3 regions of the Bacillus sp. es.036 genome follow, and region 2 is predicted to be linked to each of the others. Evidence: a T-box and tRNA genes for the amino acid it is inferred to sense, from the RefSeq annotation. Region 2 holds a T-box; the other regions hold tRNA genes.

What was found. A T-box is a leader RNA that pairs with one kind of tRNA and senses whether it is charged. The one in region 2 lies ahead of thrS (threonine--tRNA ligase), so its partner is inferred to be a tRNA-Thr.
Region 1: it has a tRNA-Thr gene. The T-box ahead of thrS (threonine--tRNA ligase) is inferred to sense a tRNA for this amino acid. The anticodon was not compared.
Region 3: it has a tRNA-Thr gene. The T-box ahead of thrS (threonine--tRNA ligase) is inferred to sense a tRNA for this amino acid. The anticodon was not compared.

What each region holds. Positions count from the first base shown of each region.
Region 1 is NZ_PDIZ01000001.1:1,292,800-1,297,345, forward strand. It holds gene trhO (oxygen-dependent tRNA uridine(34) hydroxylase TrhO) at 1-902, shown strand, start outside; gene ATG70_RS06695 (NRDE family protein) at 961-1,716, shown strand; gene ATG70_RS22425 (hypothetical protein) at 1,843-1,998, shown strand; tRNA gene ATG70_RS06700 (tRNA-Val) at 2,151-2,226, shown strand; tRNA gene ATG70_RS06705 (tRNA-Thr) at 2,404-2,479, shown strand; tRNA gene ATG70_RS06710 (tRNA-Leu) at 2,485-2,569, shown strand; tRNA gene ATG70_RS06715 (tRNA-Arg) at 2,580-2,656, shown strand; tRNA gene ATG70_RS06720 (tRNA-Ala) at 2,663-2,738, shown strand; tRNA gene ATG70_RS06725 (tRNA-Ser) at 2,749-2,841, shown strand; tRNA gene ATG70_RS06730 (tRNA-Gly) at 2,847-2,920, shown strand; tRNA gene ATG70_RS06735 (tRNA-Glu) at 2,928-3,002, shown strand; gene ATG70_RS06740 (transporter) at 3,129-3,458, shown strand; gene ATG70_RS06745 (YpjP family protein) at 3,591-4,235, shown strand; gene ATG70_RS06750 (hypothetical protein) at 4,292-4,519, shown strand.
Region 2 is NZ_PDIZ01000001.1:2,293,019-2,297,564, forward strand. It holds gene rpmI (50S ribosomal protein L35) at 1-101, opposite strand, end outside; gene infC (translation initiation factor IF-3) at 124-642, opposite strand; ribosomal protein L20 leader region at 717-838, opposite strand; gene thrS (threonine--tRNA ligase) at 1,016-2,953, opposite strand; T-box leader at 2,995-3,210, opposite strand; gene ATG70_RS11780 (putative sporulation protein YtxC) at 3,267-4,103, opposite strand; gene dnaI (primosomal protein DnaI) at 4,200-4,546, opposite strand, start outside.
Region 3 is NZ_PDIZ01000003.1:59,576-64,121, forward strand. It holds rRNA gene ATG70_RS18985 (23S ribosomal RNA) at 1-1,514, shown strand, start outside; rRNA gene rrf (5S ribosomal RNA) at 1,684-1,800, shown strand; tRNA gene ATG70_RS18995 (tRNA-Asn) at 1,811-1,885, shown strand; tRNA gene ATG70_RS19000 (tRNA-Thr) at 1,890-1,965, shown strand; tRNA gene ATG70_RS19005 (tRNA-Glu) at 1,972-2,046, shown strand; tRNA gene ATG70_RS19010 (tRNA-Val) at 2,066-2,141, shown strand; tRNA gene ATG70_RS19015 (tRNA-Thr) at 2,235-2,310, shown strand; tRNA gene ATG70_RS19020 (tRNA-Tyr) at 2,327-2,411, shown strand; tRNA gene ATG70_RS19025 (tRNA-Lys) at 2,416-2,491, shown strand; tRNA gene ATG70_RS19030 (tRNA-Gly) at 2,495-2,569, shown strand; tRNA gene ATG70_RS19035 (tRNA-Gly) at 2,580-2,653, shown strand; tRNA gene ATG70_RS19040 (tRNA-Ala) at 2,657-2,732, shown strand; gene rocF (arginase) at 3,000-3,902, shown strand; gene ATG70_RS19050 (aspartyl-phosphate phosphatase Spo0E family protein) at 3,927-4,136, opposite strand; gene sigW (RNA polymerase sigma factor SigW) at 4,355-4,546, shown strand, end outside.

The DNA.
Region 1 (4,546 bases), 1.0 Mb from region 2:
TGCAATCAGAAGCTTCAGCATATCAAGTGCTGTTATATTATCAGTATGTAGAAATTGAAGATCCAGCTTATTTTGCTCGAAAGCATCTTAAGTTCTGTCAATCTTTGAATTTAAAAGGAAGAGTGCTTGTCGGTACAGAAGGAATTAATGGAACCGTTTCAGGAACCGTTCAGGATACTGAGCGGTATATGGAAGAACTAAAAGCTGACGAACGTTTCCACGATATGGTGTTTAAAATTGATGAAGCACATGGTCATACGTTTAAAAAGATGCACGTACGACCACGTGAAGAGATTGTTTCATTAAGACTTGAGGAAGATGTTAATCCGAAAGAAATCACCGGAAACTACCTTGAGCCTAAGGAGTTTATGGAAGCGCTAGAAGATGATGACGTGATTGTTATTGACGCTAGAAATGACTATGAGTATGATATTGGCCATTTCCGTAATGCCATTCGTCCTGACATTAAAGCATTTCGTGATCTTCCAGACTGGATCGAGCAGAATCTTGCCGACCAAAAGGACAAAAAAGTATTAACGTATTGCACGGGCGGGATTCGCTGTGAGAAATTTTCAGGATATTTATTAAAGAAAGGATTCTCTGATGTTTCTCAGCTTCATGGTGGGATTGTCACGTACGGTAAAGACCCAGAAGTACAAGGTAAATATTTCGACGGTAAGTGCTTTGTTTTTGATGATCGCCTTGCTGTACCTGTGAACCGTACTGATGAAGATACGGTGATAGGGAAATGCTATCATTGCGAAGAACCGGCAGATACGTACATTAATTGTGCCAATGTTACGTGTGACAAGCTTCATATCGTTTGTGATTCTTGCAAAGAAGAACATCAGCAATATTGTTCATCAGCTTGTGAGGAAGAAGTTCACATGGCGCAAATGTAACGCAGCGGATACCGCTGCGTTTTTTTTCCACTTAATCAGAGTGAGGAGGTACGTAGAGGTGTGTTTAATTGCTGTAGCAATAAATGCTCATAAAAAATACCCTTTTATTTTAATCGCTAATCGAGACGAGTTTTACGAGCGCCCAACAATGCCTGCGCATTATTGGGAAGATGTACCTGGATTACTAGGTGGTCGTGATTTGAAAGCAATGGGAACATGGCTTGGTGTTACAACAAAAGGGAAAATTGCTGCGCTTACAAATTATCGAGAGCCTGGTGAAGAACCTAAGAAGCATTCAAGAGGCGATTTAACTGCTGATTACTTGCGACAGAATCAAACAGCAGAGGCATATTTAAAAACCGTTCAACAAAAGAAAGAGCAGTACAATGGGTTTAATTTACTTGCGGGAGATTTCAACACCCTTTATTACTATTCAAATAAGCAAAACCAAATTTCCAGAGTAGAAAGTGGCATTCATGCGGTAAGTAATCATTTATTGAATACGAACTGGCCGAAAGTAGAGATGCTTAAGGAAGAGCTCACCAACTATATACGAGAAGAAAACGAACTTGATCAGGAACGGCTTTTTGAAATGCTCTCGCATGCTGATCCTGCGCCAGATCATTTATTACCTGAAACAGGGGTACCAATCGAATGGGAGAGAATGCTTTCACCGGTATTTATTTCATCTGAGAATTACGGTACAAGGGCGCAAACGATCATTACCGTTACATGGGATGGTCAAGTAACCTTTACCGAGCGATCAGGAAAGGATCAGGAAAACACGTACCAATTTATCCTGAATGAGGAATAAAGTTTCAGGTGCTGAATAAATTATGTGTTACCTGTAACTTTTCGATCTAAAATAAAGTAATAGGTTCTAGTTTCAAAACAAGCATACAGGGGTATTGGAAGTTAATACTTATGAGGAGGGGTTTTTTTGAAAAGAAAGCGTCACTATCTCGAAGATCAGCTTTTGAGGGAATCACTTGATATGAAGGAATACCGAAAATATGATTCTGAAATGGTGACTAAAAAAAGACCAGTACTCCGTCAAAATAAAAAGAAAAAACCACTCATTCAAACTCCAGTATAAGTGAGGGAGAAATCCCTCGCTTTTTTTATGGAAAAGGGTTGTGTTTTTTATAAAGCGATGATAAGATAAGTCTTGTCCTTAAAAAAACACATAAAATCAAGTGTTGACGAAGTAATGCTTCATATAGTATGATTATGAAGTCGCTGTTTAATGGAGGATTAGCTCAGCTGGGAGAGCATCTGCCTTACAAGCAGAGGGTCGGCGGTTCGAGCCCGTCATCCTCCACCATTAATTTTAGATGTACCATGAGCGTTATCACTCATAAAATTATGCCGATCTAGATCAATTGATAGAGCAAGGAGCAAGGCTTCACCGAATGATCTACGACTTGTCTCGACGCATCTTGCTTCAAAGCAAAGCTAGCAGAGGAAGAGACAACAACCTGATTAAGCTTCAATAGACTTCGCCGGTCTAGCTCAATTGGTAGAGCAACTGACTTGTAATCAGTAGGTTGGGGGTTCAAGTCCTCTGGCCGGCACCACACATGCGGGTGTGGCGGAATTGGCAGACGCGCTAGACTTAGGATCTAGTGTCTTACGACGTGGGGGTTCAAGTCCCTTCACCCGCACCATATATTTTTTGCGCCCGTAGCTCAATTGGATAGAGCGTCTGACTACGGATCAGAAGGTTAGGGATTCGACTTCTCTCGGGCGCACCATATTTCGGGGCCTTAGCTCAGCTGGGAGAGCGCCTGCCTTGCACGCAGGAGGTCAGCGGTTCGATCCCGCTAGGCTCCACCAATTATATATCGGAGGAATACCCAAGTCTGGCTGAAGGGATCGGTCTTGAAAACCGACAGGGGCTTAGTCGCCCGCGGGGGTTCGAATCCCTCTTCCTCCTCCATCTTTGCGGGTGTAGTTTAGTGGTAAAACCTCAGCCTTCCAAGCTGATGTCGTGGGTTCGATCCCCATCACCCGCTCCATTTTGTTGGCCCGTTGGTCAAGCGGTTAAGACACCGCCCTTTCACGGCGGTAACACGGGTTCGAATCCCGTACGGGTCACCAGCATCCTTTAACGAAATGATTTTCTCAAGCATACTCAGGAGAGATGCTTTTTTTGTTGTTTTCATTTCGGTACATCTCACTTGGATACCGCATACATTGCTGTATAAGAGAGAGGGGATGGACCGAATGTATTATGAAGAACATGAGCATATTGCTTACCACTATGACAACACTGATGCTTATCGCCAGCAGCCAATAGCACCAACATCGAGCCCACCTGCATCACCGCCTCCAAGACCAATGTCTTCTGCGCAAGCAGGAACATTTGCTGTTGATCCTGGCTCGATTAGAAGATGCATGTATCGATTTACGTATATTTGGATGAGGGATGGCAATTCGTTCTGGTTTTGGCCGGTATTTGTAGGGCGTACGTCTGTATCAGGATTTCGTTGGACTGGTAGAAGGTGGGTTTATACAGGAATTAGCTTAAGAAGAATTGACATGTTTCAATGCTAAATCGTGGAGCGCTTACATGAGGCGCTCTTTTTCATGACCTCATTGTGAAAAATAGCGTAAATATCTGGCTTTTTTTAATAGATCGTGCGAAAATAAGACTAACTATTGATCTTCGAAAGTCAGGTGCACATAATGAAATTTCCTCTATGGATGAGAAAGTTATTTGTAGCATTTGTCGCTGTTATGACGTTAGGAACGGTTATTCCTACTGGATACCTGGCAGATGAAAAAAACGAGCCGTCAGAGACGTATCAGGAGGAAGGCCATCTTCTTCTCGATTCATTGGACGAGCCTTTAGGGTTATTGGAACCTACGGAAGAAGAGGCTACAGATTGGCCGACAATTGCAGCTCAAGTTCCTTCTACTGAATTACTTGCGCATTTTGTCACTTATGCAAGTAGTCAGTCAGAAGAACAGGGATTATCAAAGTTTGGAGAAGCGATTTCAACTCGTGTAGGTAGCGAATATTCGGAGTCAATCGTTCCCAAAATGACAGAAGCTATTGTAGCATCCGTTGCAGATCTCGATATTGAAGAACTTAGGACGCTTCGTTTAACGGAATCACCGTCTGGCGGATATGGAGAGCGGATTCTTCATGTATACAGCGAACAGAGTGGAGAAGATCTTTTGCGATTTCACGTTCGAAGAGATCACCCACCTCAGGATGGCTACTGGTTTAACTTTCACTATCATGCAGCAGATGATAATTTTGAAGAGCATTATGAAGTAGGTAAAATTTATTGGGATAAAAACACTCCGCCTAAGTGGCTCTCTTAAGAGAGGTGCGCGGGGTGTTTTTGGTTGGAGAGTAGTAAGGGAGGATTACAGCCTAGATGGAACTTGTACAATGCATTAGAGATGTTTTTGAAGAAGAACCGCTTGTCGGTTCAGAAAACCCGTTTCAGCGGAAATTATTTAAAGAGGGAAATTTTTATCCGGTTTACAGGGATGAACACAATAGTTGGATTACACTCGATGAAGAAGGCGAACAGCATATCATTGCAACAGGGGATTTGTTAAATGATGATTTTTGGTTCACATTTCGGTTTCGAATCGCATAAGAAAAAGCCGCAGCGTGCGGCTTTTAC
Region 2 (4,546 bases):
CCGAACATATGGCTAGTGTAAGCACGGCTGCGCTTAAGTTTACCTGATCCAGTTTTCTTAAACCGTTTTGAAGCTCCACGGTGAGATTTCATTTTTGGCATGAGTGAGTTCCTCCTTCAAGAATTACTTTTCTGCGATAGGTGCCAAGATTAGGAACATGCTGCGTCCTTCCATTTTTGGTTTGGACTCAACAGTTGCAATATCTTTGCAATCTTCTGCTAGGTGCTCAAGCACCTTTTTACCGATATCAGAGTGTGTAATCATACGTCCGCGGAAACGGATCGATGCTTTCACTTTGTCGCCTTTTTCAAGAAACTTACGTGCATTACGAAGCTTCGTATTGAAGTCGTGTTCTTCAATATTCGGGCTCAAGCGAACTTCTTTAACGGTAACGATCTTTTGATTCTTACGCGCTTCTTTCTCTTTCTTCTGCTGCTCATAGCGGAACTTTCCGTAGTCCATAATGCGACAAACAGGAGGTTTCGCGTTTGGAGCAACCATCACAAGATCAAGATTTGCATTACGAGCCATATCTAATGCCTCAGTTTTGGATTTCACACCAATTTGGTTTCCGTCTGCACCAACTAGACGTACTTCCCGAGCACGAATGCCCTCATTGACGTTCATATCTCTACTAATAATCAGCCACCTCCATGGTTATTGTTCGATGATGATCATCTCACATGATGTCATTAAATGGTTTATATCCGGTTCAAAGCATAAAAAAAGCGTCGGCGCATACGACACCCACACATTACACAATTATAAAAACAGTGTACCTGCAAACTACCAATTACGGCGTCAATCAGGTGAGAAGCGGGCGCTTCTGCTTGCTTTGTTTCCGATATTTAATTACCTAAGACAGTATACCATGCTGACCAAATTTATGTCAAGGTGATAAGATTCGTTCGAAGTGCACTTGATTATCATAACGAATCTTTCCCTTTGTGACAAGTGTTTTTTGTGAATTTGTTTCATCTTAAATAAAAAAGCCGGCATCTACGCCGACTTTTCGTTACTTCTTGTCTTTAATTTCTTCTTCAATTCTAGCAGTAAATTCGTTTAGAGAAACAGTCTCTGAATTCTGCTGGCTGTAGCGACGAACATTAACCGCTTCACCTTCAACCTCTTTATCCCCTACTACGAGCATATAAGGGATTTTCTGCATTTGTGCTTCACGAATTTTGTACCCAATCTTTTCGTTGCGCTCGTCTACTTCAACTCGAATTCCAGCGCGTTGAAGTTTTTTCTGAACACTCTTCGCATATTCCAGGTGTACTTCCGAAACAGGAATAATTTCTGCCTGAATTGGAGCAAGCCATGTTGGAAACGCCCCTTTATATTCTTCAATCAAGAATGCCACAAAGCGTTCCATTGTAGAAACGACACCTCGGTGAATGACGACTGGACGATGATGGTTACCATCTTCACCGATGTAAGAAAGATCAAATCGCTCTGGAAGTAGGAAGTCAAGTTGAACAGTCGAAAGAGTTTCCTCTTTACCTAGAGCTGTTTTCACCTGAACATCCAATTTCGGACCATAAAATGCCGCTTCGCCTTCTGCTTCTACATATTCGACGTTAAGGTCATCCATGGCTTCTTTTAGCATTTTTTGTGCTTTTTCCCACATTTCGTCATTGTCGATATACTTTTTCTTATCTGCTGGGTCACGATAAGAAAGACGGAATGAGTAGTCACTAATATTGAAGTCTTTATAAACTTCCTGAATCAGCTCGACAACTTCAATAAATTCTTGCTTAATCTGATCCGGACGACAGAAAATGTGAGCATCATTTAGGGTCATTGAACGTACGCGCTGAAGTCCTGCTAGCGCACCAGACATTTCATAGCGGTGCATTGTTCCTAGCTCAGCCACACGGTACGGAAGACTGCGGTAGCTTTTCAGATCATTTTTGTAAATCATCATATGGTGCGGACAGTTCATCGGACGAAGAACCAATTCTTCTGTTTCATCCATTTTCATTGGCGGATACATATCGTCTTGATAGTGATCCCAATGACCACTTGTTTTATAAAGCTCTACGTTCGCGAGGTGAGGCGTATAAACATGGTTGTAACCAAGACGTTCCTCGAGGTCAACAATGTATCGTTCAATCGTACGGCGAATCGTCGCTCCTCTTGGCAACCAGATTGGAAGCCCTTGTCCAACTTCTTGAGAAATCGTAAATAGCTTTAGCTCTTTACCAAGTTTACGGTGATCTCGCTCTTTCGCTTCTTCTAAAAGGTGAAGGTACTCTTCTACCTGGGATTGCTTCGGAAATGCTGTACCATAAATGCGTTGTAGCATTTGATTTTCGCTATCTCCACGCCAGTAAGCACCTGCAATCGATAGTAGTTTAAAGGCTTTGATCTTACTAGTTGAAGGAACATGTGGTCCACGGCAAAGATCGAAGAATTCGCCTTGTTCATAAATTGTCACTTGTTCATCGTCAGGTATCGCTTCAAGCAATTCTAACTTAAGATCATCGCCAATTTCCTTAAACATTTTCTCTGCTTCAGCACGACTGACAACAATGCGCTTCACTTCAAGATTTTCATTAATAATTTTCTTCATTTCTTTTTCGATCTTCGGAAGATCTTCAGGTGTAATTGATACAGGGCAATCAATATCGTAGTAGAATCCACTATCAATGACTGGGCCAACGCCAAGTTTCACATCACTATAGAGACGTTTAATCGCCTGAGCCATTAAATGAGCCGTACTATGGCGAAGAACTTCAAGTCCGTCTTCACTTTCTGGTGTTACGATTTCAATCGATGCATCTTCTTCAATTTCCCGACGCAAATCGAAAAGAACGCCATTCACCTTTCCTGCAAGAGCTTTTTTCTTTAAGCCCGGACTAATTGAGCTTGCAATCTCTTCAGTTGTTGTTCCTTTATTAAATTCTTTCACAGAACCATCTGGGAACGTAATCTTTACCATTTCAGCCATGCTTCTTCACTCCTTTTTGCATATAAAAAACACTCATCCCAAAAAGGGACGAGTGTTTTATCTCGTGGTTCCACCCTGCTCCCCGTATAGAGAAAATCCTATACGGCTCAGATTGCTGTAACGTAGCAGAAACGCTACCCTATTTCCAGGGCAGAGTTCAAAGGTGGTAAGAATGCTTGTCTCGCTAGGAAGTTCACACCAATCCTTCCCTCTCTTAAAGCAGACAGAACATCTCATGTCCTTATCGTAACAATAACGTATATGCGTGTATGTAGGTATTATAAGTAGTGTACTTATGAAAATCAAGCTTATTTTAATGATTGCCAGAAAAAAAGTTTTTAACCCGTGACAACGGAAAAAAACATAGTCGTTCTTCAAAAACATTACGAATGGTTTGAGCTAACCCTTCTTCCGTGTCTTCTGTATATAAATAAATTTCTTTAGGAGCAAAAATCAGAAGCGGCAAAAGTATTTCAGAATCCATTTCTTCCAAAGAAAGTCCATTCGGAATGTTATCAAGTGGTTCATGAATCCCATTAAGCTTATGACCACTTAGATCATATAATCGGTAGCTACCATCAAAAACAAGCACAACTTTTTCTTGGAGAGCCTCTCTTGATTTAAGAAGAAGCCTTAATGCTTCAATAAAGTTCTGATATTCTTGCTCAAGTTTATACTCGTCAATCGCTTCGCCAATTAGCTCAGTTAACAGAGCTCGATAAGGACCGGTTCGAAACCGCAAATAAGAGTCAAACAAGATCGATCCACCCTGTTCAATACAAGAAAACGTTGATCGATGCAATAAATCAACCCGGTTTGTGTAGCGATCAGAGCGAGGGAGTTCTTCTTTGTCTCCCTCTCCAATACTTTTTGCAATTGCTGTAATTTCGTCAATTTCATCTCTATCTTGATAGTAGTATTTTGTTGTTAATATTTGTTTCATCCATTGCTTCTCATAGATAGTGCTAACACAGCGGACGATGCATTTGGAGATGTGATAACACAACTTTGCATTATATGGTTCCACTTGTACAGAGAGCGTTAATTCCGCTTCATTAACGGAGACTTTTTGTTGAACGTTCCTATCCTTTATCAAATGTTCATAAACAAATTGAAAATCTTCTTTTTGATCAAATGTTATTGAAACCAATATATTCCCCCCTGTCCACCTTCTTACTAAAATCTATATGGCTCCAGATTGGAAATGATGTATAGAACAATAAAAAAGCCTTCCCTAAGGAAGACTTTAGACTCGTCTATTTTTCCCCTGTAAAAAGACTGGGGTGGTAAAATGCTTTATTCTTTCCATGATTCGCTTCGCTTTTGTTTCTTCAATTCCACTTTTATGAGAATAAGCGAGATGCTCCTCTAACAAGGAATAATCCAAATTAGAAGAATAAAGGGTTGGTAATCCTTCTGTCATGCGATATTGGAGCAGAGCACCAAGTATGTCATCCCGTACCCAACTCGAAATATTTTCAGCCCCAATATCATCAAGGATTAATAAAGGAGTCTCTTTTAAGTAATTTAGCTTTTCATCAATCGATTGATCTTGTATGGCACTCTTCATTTGTCGAAAGAAATCAGGCGTAT
Region 3 (4,546 bases), on a different contig from region 2:
ATAACAGGTTGATATTCCTGTACCACCTCCTTTCCGTTTGAACGACGGGGGGACGCAGAAAGATAGGGAGAGCGCGCTGCTGGAAATGCGCGTCCAAGCGATTAGGCTGGTGAATAGGTAAATCCGTTCACCGTGAAGGCTGAGTCGTGATGGCGAGGGAAATTTAGTACCGAAGTCCTTGATTCTACGCTGCCAAGAAAAGCCTCTAGTGAGGAAAGAGGTGCCCGTACCGCAAACCGACACAGGTAGGCGAGGAGAGAATCCTAAGACGATCGGGAGAACTCTCGTTAAGGAACTCGGCAAAATGACCCCGTAACTTCGGGAGAAGGGGTGCTTCCTCGGGTTAATAGCCCAGGGGAGCCGCAGTGAAAAGATCCAAGCGACTGTTTAGCAAAAACACAGGTCTCTGCAAAGCCGTAAGGCGAAGTATAGGGGCTGACACCTGCCCGGTGCTGGAAGGTTAAGAGGAGGGGTTATCCCTTACGGGAGAAGCTCTGAATCGAAGCCCCAGTAAACGGCGGCCGTAACTATAACGGTCCTAAGGTAGCGAAATTCCTTGTCGGGTAAGTTCCGACCCGCACGAAAGGTGCAACGACTTGGATACTGTCTCAACGAGAGACCCGGTGAAATTATAGTACCTGTGAAGATGCAGGTTACCCGCGACAGGACGGAAAGACCCCATGGAGCTTTACTGTAGCCTGATATTGGATTTTGGTACAGCTTGTACAGGATAGGTAGGAGCCATAGAAGTCGGACCGCCAGGTTCGATGGAGGCGTCGGTGGGATACTACCCTGGCTGTACTGACATTCTAACCCAGCACCGTGATCCGGTGCGGAGACAGTGTCAGGTGGGCAGTTTGACTGGGGCGGTCGCCTCCTAAAGTGTAACGGAGGCGCCCAAAGGTTCCCTCAGAATGGTTGGAAATCATTCGCAGAGTGTAAAGGCACAAGGGAGCTTGACTGCGAGACCTACAAGTCGAGCAGGGACGAAAGTCGGGCTTAGTGATCCGGTGGTTCCGCATGGAAGGGCCATCGCTCAACGGATAAAAGCTACCCTGGGGATAACAGGCTTATCTCCCCCAAGAGTCCACATCGACGGGGAGGTTTGGCACCTCGATGTCGGCTCATCGCATCCTGGGGCTGAAGTAGGTCCCAAGGGTTGGGCTGTTCGCCCATTAAAGCGGTACGCGAGCTGGGTTCAGAACGTCGTGAGACAGTTCGGTCCCTATCCGTCGCGGGCGCAGGAAATTTGAGAGGAGCTGTCCTTAGTACGAGAGGACCGGGATGGACACACCGCTGGTGTACCAGTTGTTCCGCCAGGAGCATAGCTGGGTAGCTACGTGTGGAAGGGATAAGTGCTGAAAGCATCTAAGCATGAAGCCCCCCTCGAGATGAGATTTCCCACAGCATTAAGCTGGTAAGATCCCTTAGAGATGATGAGGTAGATAGGTTCGGGGTGGAAGCGTGGCAACACGTGGAGCTGACGAATACTAATCGATCGAGGGCTTAACCTAAAACAAAAGTGATGTGAGCATGTCTCACTAAACTTGATATTATTGGAATACGTTGTGCGTGCTATCTAGTTTTCAGGGAATAATATTTTTCTTGATCTTTACAAAGAAATATAGTAAGATATATCTTGTCCTTGGTTAAACACTTTCTAGTGGATCAACCATTGATTAGTCTGGTAATGATGGCGAAGAGGTCACACCCGTTCCCATGCCGAACACGGAAGTTAAGCTCTTCAGCGCCGATGGTAGTTGGGGGATCTCCCCCTGCAAGAGTAGGACTTTGCCAGGCTGACCAATATTCCACAGTAGCTCAGTGGTAGAGCAATCGGCTGTTAACCGATCGGTCGTAGGTTCGAATCCTACCTGTGGAGCCATTATGCTTCCATAGCTCAGCAGGTAGAGCACTTCCATGGTAAGGAAGGGGTCATCGGTTCGAATCCGGTTGGAAGCTCCAGGACATGGCCCGTTGGTCAAGCGGTTAAGACACCGCCCTTTCACGGCGGTAACACGGGTTCGAATCCCGTACGGGTCACCAATATTAATTTTTGCTCTGTGGAGGATTAGCTCAGCTGGGAGAGCATCTGCCTTACAAGCAGAGGGTCGGCGGTTCGAGCCCGTCATCCTCCACCATTTTTCTAATAATAATTAACTTACTTTCAGGAGTACTCAATCGAGTGCACTGTTTTTTATTTGTAAGTTAGATTGATTTTCTCAAAATTCTTCGCCGGCCTAGCTCAATTGGTAGAGCAACTGACTTGTAATCAGTAGGTTGGGGGTTCAAGTCCTCTGGCCGGCACCATTTTTTTCTCACTTGTGGAGGGGTAGCGAAGTGGCTAAACGCGGCGGACTGTAAATCCGCTCCCTCAGGGTTCGGCGGTTCGAATCCGTCCCCCTCCACCAGTAAGAGCCATTAGCTCAGTTGGTAGAGCATCTGACTTTTAATCAGAGGGTCGAAGGTTCGAGTCCTTCATGGCTCACCATATGCGGAAGTAGTTCAGTGGTAGAACATCACCTTGCCAAGGTGGGGGTCGCGGGTTCGAATCCCGTCTTCCGCTCCAAACTTTATATGCGGGTGTAGTTTAGTGGTAAAACCTCAGCCTTCCAAGCTGATGTCGTGGGTTCGATCCCCATCACCCGCTCCAAATGGGGCCTTAGCTCAGCTGGGAGAGCGCCTGCCTTGCACGCAGGAGGTCAGCGGTTCGATCCCGCTAGGCTCCACCAATTTCCTTAAACCATGTTTAGGGTTTTTTTTATGTTTAAAATGCTTCACATCCTCCATTTCGTTCTATTCCAAGTTTTCCTGTTACCTTCAAGTTTAACTTTTACATGATCTCCTTACAGTTATTTATTCTTCCACTTATATTTATCCGTAAAAAGGTCCAATTTACGTAATTGTATGAATATTTATTCGTATTTTATGTCAGGTTGAGTCATTTGTCGAGATCTGGGTAAAATAGAGCTAGACTAGGATACGAGGAGGACTACATAATGAATCATGAACTTTCAATTATCGGTGTACCAATGGATCTTGGGCAAATGAGACGCGGTGTCGATATGGGACCAAGTGCCATTCGATATGCAGGAATAGTCGAACGGTTAACAAAATTGAATTATGATATTGAAGATCTTGGAGATATTGAAATTGGTAGACCAGAAAAGCGACCTGAGGATCAAGATCATCAGCTGAAGAACTTAAAAGAAGTGGCTGATGCTAGTGAGAAGCTTTCTAACGTTGTTAATGATGTCGTAAATCGAAAGCGTTTTCCGTTAGTGTTTGGAGGAGATCATAGTATTGCAATCGGAACTCTTGCGGGAGTTGCGCGTAATTACGATAATTTAGGGGTTATCTGGTATGACGCCCATGGAGATTTAAACAACTCAGAAACGTCACCATCTGGAAATATACACGGTATGCCACTTGCTGTAAGTCTAGGAATTGGCGATGATTCTTTAACTGGAATTTCAGGATACTCTCCTAAGATTAAGCCTGAGAATATTGTGATTATCGGCGCTCGTTCACTTGATGAAGGAGAGCGAGAACTTATTAAAGAAAAGGGCATTAAAGTTTATACAATGCATGAAATTGATCGAATGGGTATGACAAAAGTAATGGAAGAAGCGATTGAGTATGTATCGAAGGATGCAGATGGTGTGCATTTAAGTCTTGATCTCGATGGACTTGATCCACACGATGCACCTGGAGTAGGAACGCCAGTGCTTGGAGGAATCAGCTATCGTGAGAGCCACCTTGCGATGGAAATGCTTGCAGAAGCCAATATTCTAACATCAGCAGAATTTGTTGAAGTGAACCCTATTTTGGATGAAAAAAATAAAACGGCTACAGTGGCTGTTGCATTAATGGGGTCTTTATTCGGAGAAAAATTAAAATAACATAGAAAACCGCTGCTTTCTTCATTAGAAAGCAGCGGTTTTTTTATTTCGACGCTGATCGTATTCGTTTAAAAGATAATCAAGATAAGTGCTAATTTCTATAATTTCATTAGAGCTAAGTGGCTTGTTTCGTGCTAACAAATTCATTTTATTACGTGAAGCTTCAATTTCTTTTAATAAAAGGTCTTTTTCCGATCCGATTTGAAAGCTTATCTTTCGATTCACCCTTTCCATGAGTCGAACCACCCTTTCAATAATTTATACCCTTATTACCCAAATTGCATAAAAGATAAACCGTTTTTGCTAGAAAATTATGTATTTCCGTTATAAAGACCAATTCAAACGTGATAGAATAAGAAAGGATAATATGATTTTTTTTTGAAATAATGAAACTTTGTTTTTCCTGATACGTAACTATAATAGCCGCAGGAATCAGCGGGGGTTGAGAAAATATGGACGCGATAGTAAAGCGAATCGTACTAAAAGTAAGAAAAGGGGATCATAATGCATTTGGGGAGCTGGTAGAGCTCTATAAAGATCGAGTCTTTGCTCTCACCTATCGAATGCTAGGAAACAGGCAGGAGGCTGAGGATGTGGCTCAGGAGGCGTTTATTCGTGCATATACGAATATCGATCGCTATCAG